Regions from separate parts of the Aeribacillus sp. FSL W8-0870 genome, predicted to be linked through region 2. Evidence: riboswitches for the same ligand, from Rfam matches in the RefSeq annotation. Region 2 holds a riboswitch; each other region holds the start of a gene.
What was found. A riboswitch is a leader RNA that binds a small molecule or an ion and turns the genes downstream of it on or off. The one in region 2 is predicted to bind S-adenosylmethionine.

Region 1 (4,203 bases), 120 kb from region 2:
TCAAGGAGAAGTACATCAACGCCCCCCACTAACAGTCCTTCCGCTTGAACTTGATAAGCTTCTGCCAATTGTTGGAATGTGACGCCGCCTGTAACGGAGAGCGTTTTAGTCGTTGGCCCCATTGATCCTGCCACAAAACGAGGCCAATCCGGTGTTGAATATTTTTCTGCAGCGCGCTTTGCAATCTCCGCTGCTTTTTTATTTATTTCAAAAGCAAGGTGCCCCAAGTTATATTCCTCGAGGACGATGCTTGTACCGCCAAACGTATTTGTCTCGATAATATCAGCGCCTGCTTCAAGGTACGCTTCATGAATACGGACAATCGTTTCAGGGGAAGTGATGTTTAAATATTCGTTGCATCCTTCATATTCTTCACCGCCAAAATCTTTCGCAGATAATTCTGCAGCTTGAATCATTGTTCCCATGGCTCCGTCTAGTATTAGAATTTTTTTCTCAAGCTGTTCCTTTATGTTATACATGGGAAATCTTCCTTTCTCGTTTTGCCTTTTCTTTTTCATGAATGTATTCCGTCAGCTCGACTGTCATCTCATAATGCAAAAACGGAGTGATTAAGTAAATGCCGTTAAACAGGTCAAATGCTGCGTCAATAAGCGATTTTGCAATGGCAAGTCCTTCTCGTTTTCCCTTTTCTTTATCATTGCCTGCTTTTTGCATCTGTTCGCGAATCGAATCGGACAATTTAATGCCCGGCACTTCGTTATGAATAAATTCAGCATTGCGGCTGCTTATTAACGGCATAATCCCGAGATATATCGGAACATTCAGATGTTTTGTTGCTTCATATACTTCTTCGATCAGCTTCTCCGAGTAGAGCGGCTGCGTAATAAAATAATCGGCTCCGCAGCTGATTTTTTTCTCAAGTCTCTGAACTGCGCGATCAAGATGTCTTACGTTCGGATTGAAGGCGGCGGCTACAGTAAAGTTTGTTTTTTGACCAAGTGATTTTCCGGAGTATGACAAACCTTCATTAAATTGCTTAATTAAGCTGATTAAATCAAACGATGATAAATCATAGACAGAGGTTGCACCCGGAAAATCACCGATTTTGGACGGGTCGCCGGTGACCGCTAAAATATCGTGCAGGCCAAGCGTATGCAGCCCCATTAAATGGGATTGAATGCCGATTAAATTTCTGTCACGACATGTTAAATGAACGAGCGGGCGAAGCTGGAAACGGCTTTTCACAATATTTGCGCAAGCAACATTGCTGATTCTTGGTGTAGCAAGGGAATTATCCGCAAGCGTAATTGCATCAATCCCCGCTTTTTTCAACGCTTTTGCTCCTGTTAAAAATTTTTCCAAGCCGAGCGTTTTCGGCGGGTCCAATTCTACAATCACTGAGCGTCTGTTTTTTGCAATATCTGGGAGAGGAGTTTCTTGACTTTCTTTCATAGGTAAAACATGAATTGGAACATTTCGTTCTTTTACTTCTTTCTCTGTGACAGGAGGGAGGTTTGATACAGCTTCAGCCATTGCCCGAATATGTTTCGGCGCGGTTCCGCAGCATCCGCCGAGAAGCCGGACACCTTGTTTTCGGAATTGAAGAGCCGCTTCATAAAAATAGTGTTCATCTGATTCATAAACTAATCTTCCGTTTTCATACCTTGGCAGGCTGCCGTTTGGAAAAGCGGATAAAAAGGCATGTTCAAACAGCGGCACTTCTTCCAGCGATTGCAGCATATGATAAGGGCCTAAACGGCAATTGAGGCCGACAATATCTGCACCAAGTTCTTCAAGCATTTTCAAACCGTCTGCCAATCTTGTTCCATTTTGAAAGACGCCTTGTTCGTGCAAAGAAACATTTGTGATAATGGGCAAATCCGTTTCTTTTCTAGCTATTTGCAAAACGGTTTTCAGTTCTTCCAAGTCGTAATAGGTTTCTAAAATAATGCCATCTACGTTTTCGGATAAAAGGACATGAAGCTGCTCACGAAAATTTTCGGCAATGTCAGATAGCGTGAAGGCGCTTTTTTGAAACGAACGGATGCCGCCGATTGTTCCGATGACATACCCTTTGTTTTCCCCTTTTTGTAACGCCCTCTTTGCAAGTTCAACCCCTTTTTGGTTGATGATCTTTATATCATCTTCCAGCCCATATCTGGCAAGCTTTATGCGATTGGCGCCGTATGTATTTGTTTGAATAACAGTTGCGCCTGCGTCTAAATAGGCTGAATGAATCCGTTCTATTTCTTCCGGTTTTGAAACGTTTAGCTCATCAAAGCATCTGTCTATTCCGAATGAGTATAGTAGAGTCCCCATTGCTCCGTCGGCAATTAATATATGATTCTGTAAATCTTGTAAAAGCCCCATAAAAAGTCCTCCAATCAAATAAAATAGGCGCCTGCAAGGAGGCGAACACCTATATAAAAAAGAAAAGCCTTCTAAGAAGAAGACTTTTTCTTGAACATTTTCCCCTTCTTCTTATCTTCCGAGCGCAAATTTACGCATCGCTGGATTTAGCACCTTGGTACCCAAAGTTTTTGGGTAATCCGGTTGCTGAAGGTTCATCGGGCCAGTCCCTCCGCTTCTCTTGATAAGAACGCTTTACCGTATGAAATTTTAAAACAACGGATTAATCCTAATTTAACGAATTTTATCAAAATAATCAATATAAAGTTTCAATTTTTAACAGGACGAAGCTAGCGAAAATTAATAAACTGTACGTCGATCGGCAAATCGGCGCTTTTCACAGCTGCAATCACTTTTTGTAAATCGTCCTTGCTTTTGCCGCTTACCCGGATTTGATCGTCTTGAATTTGGCTTTTTACTTTCAGCCCGGTATTTTTGATCAGCGCATTGATCTTTTTCCCGTGTTCTTTGTCAATTCCGTTAACAAGTTTAGCTCTTTGTCTGACAGTGCCTCCTGAAGCCTTTTCGATTTTTCCGTACTGAATGTTTTTGGTAGCGACACCGCGTTTAATCATTTTGCTTACTAATACATCTTTTAGTTGATTCAGTTTATATTCATCGTCAGAGATTAGCACAAGCTCATCTTTTTCTAGGGATATATCGCTTTTAGATCCTTTGAAATCATATCTGTTTACAATTTCTTTTTTCGCCATTTGAATGGAATTGTTCACTTCGGCAATATCCACTTTTGAGACGATGTCAAATGAATTCTCCTTAGCCAACTTTTTACCTCCAATAACGTTATTTACATTCATTATAGTGAATGTCGTTCAGTTGAACAACTCTTTTAGGGGTTCCTCGCAAATTAAATGAAAAAACCGTTACTTAAAGCAACGGTAAGGAAAATAATAGCTGGCAGAAGTTTAAGTGCGCTTAAATAAAATTATGCTAAAGATGTTGCTTTGGAACATTTAGGGGAAAGAAAGTTTTGTAAGTTTTTTACTGCTTCGAGCGAATCTTCTCCTTCAGCGCTGATGACTACATGACCTTCTAAAAAGGCGGAAAAACCGAGCATGCTTAAAACGCTTTTCGCATTTAATTGGAGCTTTTTTGTTTGGAATAAAATGTAGCTGTTAAATTTGATCGCTTCATGGACAAGGGAAATGACATATTCCGGCTCCATCTCTTTTGTAAGATACACGGAAATTTCATGTTTCTTCATTGTGTCACCTCTTGTATACTTGTTTTACAATATCTTACATTAATAAAGGATAGATTCCCATATGTTTGTCATTTCCTCTTACATATAAAAAATGACCTCCGCTTTCGAATATGGAAACGTTCTGGATTTCTCTGTTTTTTAATGAAATGAATGGTCTAATCAAATTGAAAGTTATTGCCCCACCCATGTTTTATTAGACAAAAATGAAAACAAAAGCTAGAGAAAAGATGCATACTGTAAGATAAGAAAGCGTCTTTTTCTTTCAGAACGTCCGGATAGAAGAGGTGGAAGACTCGCCTTTAGAGATATTTCAAAAAAAGAAAAAGCCCGACAGGCGGGCATTATAAATGATCCGTTTTCTTTGAGTATTGCCGTTTTCCAAGCTCTCGATTTTTTTCCTTCAATAGATTTTTTTCGTGTCGTTTTGCATTGTTGTCTACAGCTTTTTTATCATTATCGCTTGTTTTGGACATTCAGGAAGCTCCTTTCAATACTGTTATATACTTATGATTTCCATGAAGCTTCTTGAATATGTTTATTTAGAAAAAATACAGCAAGGGTGCCGGGGCCAGAGTGTGCACCAATGACAGCACCGATCGTATGGATGATAA
Region 2 (4,203 bases):
TCTCTTTGAATGCTTTTGCTAATTCATACGCTTTTTGTTCATAAGCGTTTTTATCACTCCATGTTTTAATAGGCTGTAAAACTTCATCAGGCACTCCTGGAACATGAGCAGGAATCGCCAGCCCGAAAATAGGGTCTTTTACAGTTTCCACCTCATCGAGTTCGCCTTCCAATGCTGCCTGAACCATGGCTCTTGTATAAGCAAGTTTAATTCGTTTTCCTACTCCGTATTCTCCGCCGGTCCACCCTGTATTGACTAAAAATACTTTCACATCATGTTCTTCGATTTTTCTTCCGAGCATTTCAGAGTATCTTGTAGCTGGAAGCGGAAGAAATGGTGCGCCAAAGCATGTGGAGAACGTTGTTTTAGGGGAAGTAATACCCCTTTCCGTTCCAGCAAGCTTGCTCGTATAACCGCTTAAGAAATGATACATAGCCTGTTCTTTCGTTAATTTGCTTATTGGCGGTAGAACACCGAACGCATCAGCTGTTAAAAAAATAATAGTGTTAGGGTGACCCGCAATGCTCGGTTTAGCAATATTGTCAATCGCTTCAATTGGATAAGCCGCACGGGTGTTTTCTGTTAATAAGGAGTTGTCATAATCAGGAATTCGTGTCGATTCATCAACCACAACGTTTTCCAAAACGGAACCGAATCGAATCGCGTTATAAATTTGAGGTTCTTTTTCTTCAGACAAACCGATGCATTTTGCATAACAGCCGCCTTCAATATTAAAAATACCAGATGAAGACCAGCCGTGTTCATCATCACCAATTAATCGGCGTTTTGGATCGGCGGAAAGTGTTGTTTTGCCTGTTCCCGATAAACCGAAAAAGAGCGCGACATCGCCTTCTTGACCGACATTGGCGGAGCAGTGCATTGAAAATATATCTCTTTCTGGAAGCAGGAAGTTCATGACGGAAAAGATAGACTTTTTCATCTCGCCTGCATATTCAGTTCCGCCGATCAGGATTATTCTCTTTTCAAAAGAAATAATGATAAATGCTTCTGAGTTCGTTCCATCCACAGCTGGATCTGCTTTAAAGGAAGGAGCGGAAACAATCGTAAACGGATTTTTATGCTCCTTTAAATCGTCTTGGCTTTTCGGACGGATAAACAGTTGGCGAGCAAATAAATTTTGCCACGCCAATTCATTGACCACTTGAATTGGAAGACGATATTTTTTGTCAGCTCCGGCAAATCCGTTAAAAACATAAATTTCATCTCTATTTTTTAAATATTGTATGACTTTTAAGTACAGTTTTTCAAAAACTTCTGATGAAATTGGCTTGTTGACGGGTCCCCAATCAATTAAATGCTTGACAGAATCTTCTTCAACGATGAATTTATCTTCTGGTGACCGGCCGGTATATTTGCCTGTTGTAACCGAAACTGCACCTGTATTTGTTAAAAAACCTTCTTTCCTAGCTAAAACTTTTTCTACAAGTCGTGCGACTGGTAAATTATGATATGCATTTGGTCCGCTGATCAACGAAGCTAATTCATTTGATACATCTACAATATTCATATACATACCATCCTTTTTTTGCATATTTGAAATGGTTTTATAGAAATAGTATAACACATTCGCAAAAATAATCCATCCTATTTATCGATTTCTGAAAATAATGTTTTTACTATATATTTTGCCTTCATTTTTGGGCATCATACGAATCATGATTGATCAGCTGATACTGAAATAATGGATATCAGATGATTTGGAAAATTACAGAGAAGCTTTATTTATTGTTGACAAGTACTTTTTTGCTCCTGTATGATATACATTTGAACGGATACTCTTATCCCGAGTTGGCGGAGGGACAGGCCCTATGAAGCCCAGCAACCGGCTCGTTGAAAGAAGACAGTAGAATATGGCTTTCAAAATCCCGGTATTCTATGGACATACAACATGATGCGAAAGAATTCCATATTCATAGACGAGCAATGGTGCTAACCTGATGCAAGGTTATATCCTTGAACGATAAGAGTGAAAGGCAATGATGTTTATAACAACCTTTCCTCTGGCAGGGAAGGTTTTTTCTATGTATAAGAGAAATCTCGTTTAGCCAAGTTTTTCTTATCGTACGAAATATTTTGATATGTTTACAATAGTGGCGAGGGAATGAGTTCCGTGTCAATGACAAGGAGTGTAGCACTCCATAAACATCATTTTAAGTTTGAGGAGGAAGCAGTAAATGACAAAAAAGCGCCGTCTGTTTACATCTGAATCCGTAACGGAAGGGCATCCGGACAAAATTTGCGACCAAATTTCAGATGCGATTTTAGATGCCATTTTAGAAAAAGATCCGAACGCACGTGTAGCTTGCGAAACATCTGTCACCACCGGACTTGTATTAGTCAGTGGAGAAATTACGACAAGCACGTATGTGGATATACCAAAAATTGTGCGAGAAACGGTCAAAGAGATCGGCTATACGAGAGCTAAATACGGTTTTGATGCTGAAACTTGTGCTGTTTTAACATCAATTGATGAGCAATCACCCGATATTGCTGCAGGGGTGGATAAAGCTTTAGAAGCGAGAGAAGGACAAATGACTGATGAAGAAATTGAAGCGATTGGCGCTGGAGATCAAGGGTTAATGTTCGGTTTTGCATGCAATGAAACGAAGGAATTAATGCCTCTCCCGATTTCCATTGCCCATAAGCTTTCACGCCGGCTTACAGAAGTTAGAAAAAGCGAAGAAATTCCTTATTTGCGTCCGGACGGAAAGACGCAAGTTACGGTAGAATATGATGAAAATGAACAGCCGGTTAGAATTGACACAATTGTCATATCGACTCAACACCATCCGGAGGCAACTTTAGAACAAATTAAGCAGGATATTAAAGAAAAAGTAATTGATCCGGTTGCTCCAAAAGAACTGATCGATGAAGAAACAAAATATTTCATCAACCCTACCGGACGTTTCGTTATTGGCGGACCACAAGGAGATGCAGGATTAACGGGACGAAAAATCATTGTCGATACTTACGGAGGCTATGCGCGCCATGGCGGAGGAGCTTTCTCAGGAAAAGATCCGACGAAGGTAGACCGATCTGCAGCTTATGCGGCTCGTTACGTAGCGAAAAATATTGTCGCAGCCGGACTTGCAGACAAATGCGAGGTTCAGCTGGCCTATGCAATTGGTGTGGCGAAACCTGTCTCTATTTCTGTTGATACGTTCGGTACTGGCAAAGTAAGCGAAGATGTTTTAGTTGAATTAATTCGCAATAACTTTGATTTGCGCCCAGCTGGCATTATAAAAATGCTTGACTTGCGCCGCCCGATTTACAAACAGACAGCTGCTTACGGTCATTTCGGACGCAACGATCTAGATTTGCCATGGGAACGCACAGATAAAGCGGAAGCTTTGCGCGAACAAGCTCATCAATATTTGTAAAATAAAAAAGGTGTCCAATGCGATGCATGCATTAGACACCTTTTTGCTTTTATGGTCCGAATGCGACAAAACAGATGGTGCCTGCTGAAGCTCCTAGAACTATTCCCGCCAGCACATCTGAAGGGTAGTGTAGGCCAAGAAAAATTCTTGATAGTGCCACACTGAATGCGAGAGGAAGCAAAATCCATGTTAAGGCTGGAAAAAAGAGCAAAAATGGTGTAGCCACTGAAAATACAGCTGTCGTATGTCCAGAAGGAAATGAATGGTCAGTTAACGGATTTTCTAACATTTTTGTTTCAAATAATGTAAGATAAGGCCGTCTGCGTGGATAAATTCTTTTCACAATGAAAACCGGAATATGACTGAAAAAAAGAGCAGCTGAACTTGCCAAGGCAACAGTTTTTACAGGTTCATTAAAAAATAACATCAGCATTAAACATGTTGCAATTGAAAAAACAGCCCCTCCTAAATGAGTAATATACCGAAAATAAACATTCAGTCCTTTTCGTTCAAAATGCGAATTAATCAGTTTGAACAACTTGCACTCAAATTGGTAAAGCTGATTCAGCAGTCTGCCCATGTTAAAGTTCCTCTTTTCAAAAAGCAAAAATTCTTATAAAAAATTTTCTCTCATATTTATGTAAACTTCAACAAATCTAATAAAAATTTTACAAAATTTTAAAAATACATGAAGCTGCCCGGTAAAGAATGACATTTGAAAGAGAAAGTTTTAAAATGTTTTTATAAGCAATTTATATGTTGTTCATACGAGCAATATTTTTATAATATTGAGCTTTTTCGA
Region 3 (4,203 bases), 1.7 Mb from region 2:
ATAATTGTCGGTTTGCAGCACCCACAATTTTGATTGGGACATTTTTCATCACACGTATAAGGCCAATGAATGGTGATCGTTTCTCCGCTAAAATCCGCTTTATTGCAAAACAGTGCGGTAATAGAATCAAAAGGCTGCAACAGCGGTTTAATAAAAAAATCGATTCCGCCGCTGACAATGTATAAAGGAATGTTCATGTTTTTCGCATAATGAACAAAGTCGCGAAATCCTTCCCTTATTTCTGCAGTTTCTAAAATATAGTGAATGATGTCACCCTTTAAAGAAGATGGAAGAAGTGCAAACATCTTGCCGACTCCTTCCTGAATACTAATCGACTGGGAAAGGACGCCATCCTTCAATTGCTCCCACTCTTTTGGAGCGAAACGCTTCATGATGCTAACGATGTTATCTTTTTTTGTCACCGTTCCATCAAAATCACAAAATATTACTGGCTTCAATTGGACGGTGCCTCCTTCCATCCCCAGAGCCGAATTGCTTCTTGTAATTCTATGTCTTCAGCTGCTTCATTAAGGGGAACACCCCGGGAAACAGCGTCAACTGCTTGACGGAAAGCTTTTCCTCCACCTTTAGCACCTTGCGGGTGACCGTGAACACCGCCTCCTGCATTAATGACACAATCTTTTCCAAAATCATGAATTAAAATGGGAACAAGACCCGGGTGAATGCCAGCAGATGGAACAGGAAAAACTGGTTTTAAAACTGATTTCTTCACCAATTCTTCTTTCACGTTTAAAACTTTGTCACGCTCCAATGCAACGCTGCCATATGGTGAAGGGAACAACGAAAAATCTGCTCCAGCAATTCTTATCAATTTTCCAAGCAATAAGGAATGAGAGAGCCCATATTTTTCGGATGAAGTAAACGATCCGCTAAACGCCGGATGAGCCATAATCGGGAGGGCGATTTCATCATCTTCCCTTAATGCTTGCAGCACATCGAGGCCATATGTAAAAACATTAAATAGCAAAATATCGGCACCTAATTCTTTTGCTTTTCTTGCCTTATCTTTCAATTCAAATGTTTTTCCCGTCAAATTGACCGCATACAAAGTTCGGTGTCCTTTTTCTTGATACACGTTATCAAGAACTTTTTTGCCTTCCTTTATTCTTGTTTCAAATGATGTGAGCGAATTTTCAAAAAGTATTTCATCATCCTTTACTAAGTCGACGCCCCCGAGAGCCTGCTCCCGCAATTGGGCAAGAAGGTAATCTATATCACGTCCAATTACACCTTTAAAGATGCTCATCACTAACGGTCTGTCGTAAACGCCAAGTTTTTCTCGTATCCCCTGAATTCCAAATCGAGGACCTGGAAAATACCGAAAGATCTCATCGTCAAACTGCAAATCTAGTAATTTTATTTCTCCATCTAGTGATAATTTTCCAAAAGTTGTCGTTAAGATGGCAGGAATGTCTTTAGAAAAGTTTTCTCCCGGAAAGCGAATGTGAAGCTGTGCAATCGTTTTGCCGGAGGATGGATCCTCGCCTGTTTCTTTTATTTCAACCACTTGTCCTTTATGCTTTTTTAACTGCTCTTGCACTAAAAGAGGAAGATCAGTCCACGAACCTACCGTTAATCCAAGAGCAATGCCTTCTGCTTTTTTTTCTAAATCTTCTCGTTTCGCAATGATTTGGTATACTGCTGTTACGTGACCCATTTTTTCAATCCTCTTCATTCAGATTTTTTTATATAAATAAAACCTCTTCAATAAGAAGAGGTTTTTTGTCAAAACAACTTCTTATCTTTCAACATCTCTGTTGGGAGAATTAGCACCGTGCTCATCATATGAGTCGGTTGCCGGGCTTCATTGGGCTCATCCCTCCACCTGCTCTTGATAAGAGTTTTATTATTAACTTTATAATTCTTATTTGGTTACTTGGATTATGCCACTATCCTTCCCCTCTGTCAACACTTTTTTACATCATATTCGATTCAAATTCGCTTACATTTTTCTGATGGCATGCTACAATTATTTAATGGTGCAGTTTACAATTTGAGGTATTTACCGGAACTTGAGGTTGAGCCAAAACAGGAAAGCCTAAAAAAAGAGGACGAAAAAAGAAGGTACAACATCTTTTTAACGTCTTCCGATCGCATCATGCTAGATTACTAGACTTAGAAAAACTGGTTGAATTACGCAATTATAACGTTACTGGTTATCGTGAGACAATTTGTTTCTTGTACCGTTATTGGTTATGTTGCTTTTTGAATGATCCAGAAGAAGCCTTAAAACAAACGCTAACGTTTAATTTACAGTTTAATGAGCCTTTAAGAAGATCCACCAGAAGCGCTGAAAAGGCCTATTATGCACGGAATAACGAAGAAGCAAACCGAATAGCCAGAGAAAAAGGGTATCCTGGCGCTGGATATAATATCAGCAATAAAAAATTAATTGAATGGTTAGATATAACAGAGGACGAACAACGCCATTTAAGCACGATTATAGATGCGAATGAAAAGCGGAGAAGGAAACAAAAACGCCGGGAAATGGGCGTAAAAAGCCGTGAGGAGTATTTAAAAGAACAGCGCAATAAAACGGATAAGAACTTAGAAAAACTTAGACAAGCAATTGAGTTGAATCCTGATTTCTCGAATTACAAATTAGCTAAATTGCTAGGAATAAGTGAATCGTATGTAAGGAAAGGATGTTATATGTTATTTACTGGAACGGATGATTTAATTAAAAACGAGGATCGATCAATTAAAGAACATGATGTTTTATATTCTAGAATTAAACCTGAAAATTAAACATTTGATAGGAGGAACCTATTTTTATGATTAATTTTTGGAATAAAGTTACTAAATACAAAGAAGCACGTTATGCTGCAGGAATGAATTTTGATCTTGAAGAGATAGAACCCTTTTTAAACCATTTATCAAACTCAATTTTAGATTCAGGCTTGACTCAAGAAGAAATCAACATGATTCTATCTGAAATATCTGAAATAGATAAAATGAATGAAGACAATGAGATCAAAGAGTTTGGAACTTTCGATGTTATCTATAAAGGAAAGCCATCAAAAATAAGGGTTCAAGCTGAAATCCACATTGAAGATGGGGATAAAGAGTTAGTGCTATATATGTATAGTACTAAAAAATTGGTAGACGTTATAGAAAAGGAAATGCTAAAGGTGGAAGAGCAAAGGGAATTTTAAAGGTGGAAACAATTAAATTTGTTACTGTAGTTGAGCAATTTTCATTACAATAATTACCATGTAAAAAGAGACAAACGGAGTACCCCTTATGCCACATGAAGCTGTTTTTTAACGACATCAATGGGAATATCTTGTTTCGCTGCATCGTAAATAAACTCCACGAGGCTATGTCCTTTCTTCTTTCGAAGGAAGTCAAGCCCGGTAGAGAAATCGCTGTTGGATTCGACCATACTGTACACATAAGCGAGTTGCACCAAGATCCAATACCGTTTCACCGCCCGACGTTGACGAACGCGGTACCCATCGAGCTTCAGCTGGTCTTTCGCTTGTCGAAAAAAGCATTCGATCGACCAACGCTGGGCATAGTAGCGCAAGATCTCTTCATCGCTTAGCTCCCGGTCGGTGCTCAAGACGCAGTGAAGATGTTCAGGTGTCATCGGCTGATCGGCTTTCCAAGCCAACAACACAACGGCATCATCGAGACCTTTCAGCGCTCCCTCGTAGCGATACACGCGATAACGCTCTTCTCCCACCGTGACGAGATGGGTGTCGTTCGGTTCGATATAGCGGGCAAACTGTTTGGCTTGGATGGCGATGCCTTTTGGATAAAGAACCCGATTCGTCTTGAGCATCGCAATGACGTGGAATCCTTTTTTCAGGCAGGCTTCCACGAGTGTTTTCGATGGGTACCAAGAATCCATCAGCACATAAACAGAACCGTGCACATCCAAAGAAGAAAGCATCTCGATGGCCCATTGACCCTTGCTTTTCCCATCCGCCTTGTCGTAGAGGCGAAACGCAAAGGGAAAGGCTTGCGTCATCGTATGAACCATGAGCCAGACGAGAGAGTGTCCCCAAATCGACTTTTTGTCCGCGTGAGAATAATGCCAATTACACCCTTCAATAGCGTGTTTCGCCTGTGACGAAGGCTTCGTTTTTCGGCAGATCGTATCATCGATCGAAACAAAAATGGGGTGATTCTTTCGCTTGGCCGTTCGTTCCACATGACGAAGCATCCACTGCTGGA

Region 1: it holds a riboswitch for S-adenosylmethionine, as region 2 does, so the genes downstream of both, NSU02_RS05795 (bifunctional homocysteine S-methyltransferase/methylenetetrahydrofolate reductase) here and metK (methionine adenosyltransferase) in region 2, are expected to answer to the same signal.
Region 3: it holds a riboswitch for S-adenosylmethionine, as region 2 does, so the genes downstream of both, NSU02_RS16895 (2,3-diketo-5-methylthiopentyl-1-phosphate enolase) here and metK (methionine adenosyltransferase) in region 2, are expected to answer to the same signal.

The regions. Positions count from the first base shown of each region.
Region 1 is NZ_CP150165.1:1,189,722-1,193,924, forward strand. It holds gene metH (methionine synthase) at 1-479, opposite strand, end outside; gene NSU02_RS05795 (bifunctional homocysteine S-methyltransferase/methylenetetrahydrofolate reductase) at 472-2,331, opposite strand; SAM riboswitch class I at 2,440-2,561, opposite strand; gene NSU02_RS05800 (YajQ family cyclic di-GMP-binding protein) at 2,661-3,152, opposite strand; gene NSU02_RS05805 (HPr family phosphocarrier protein) at 3,314-3,592, opposite strand; gene NSU02_RS05810 (DUF3941 domain-containing protein) at 3,934-4,065, opposite strand; gene NSU02_RS05815 (DegV family protein) at 4,097-4,203, opposite strand, start outside.
Region 2 is NZ_CP150165.1:1,067,552-1,071,754, forward strand. It holds gene pckA (phosphoenolpyruvate carboxykinase (ATP)) at 1-1,528, opposite strand, end outside; SAM riboswitch class I at 1,797-1,988, shown strand; gene metK (methionine adenosyltransferase) at 2,196-3,401, shown strand; gene NSU02_RS05275 (phosphatase PAP2 family protein) at 3,451-3,981, opposite strand; gene NSU02_RS05280 (gamma carbonic anhydrase family protein) at 4,154-4,203, opposite strand, start outside.
Region 3 is NZ_CP150165.1:3,475,923-3,480,125, forward strand. It holds gene NSU02_RS16890 (2-hydroxy-3-keto-5-methylthiopentenyl-1-phosphate phosphatase) at 1-479, opposite strand, end outside; gene NSU02_RS16895 (2,3-diketo-5-methylthiopentyl-1-phosphate enolase) at 455-1,678, opposite strand; SAM riboswitch class I at 1,757-1,862, opposite strand; gene NSU02_RS16900 (hypothetical protein) at 2,227-2,769, shown strand; gene NSU02_RS16905 (hypothetical protein) at 2,796-3,176, shown strand; gene NSU02_RS16910 (IS701 family transposase) at 3,263-4,203, opposite strand, start outside.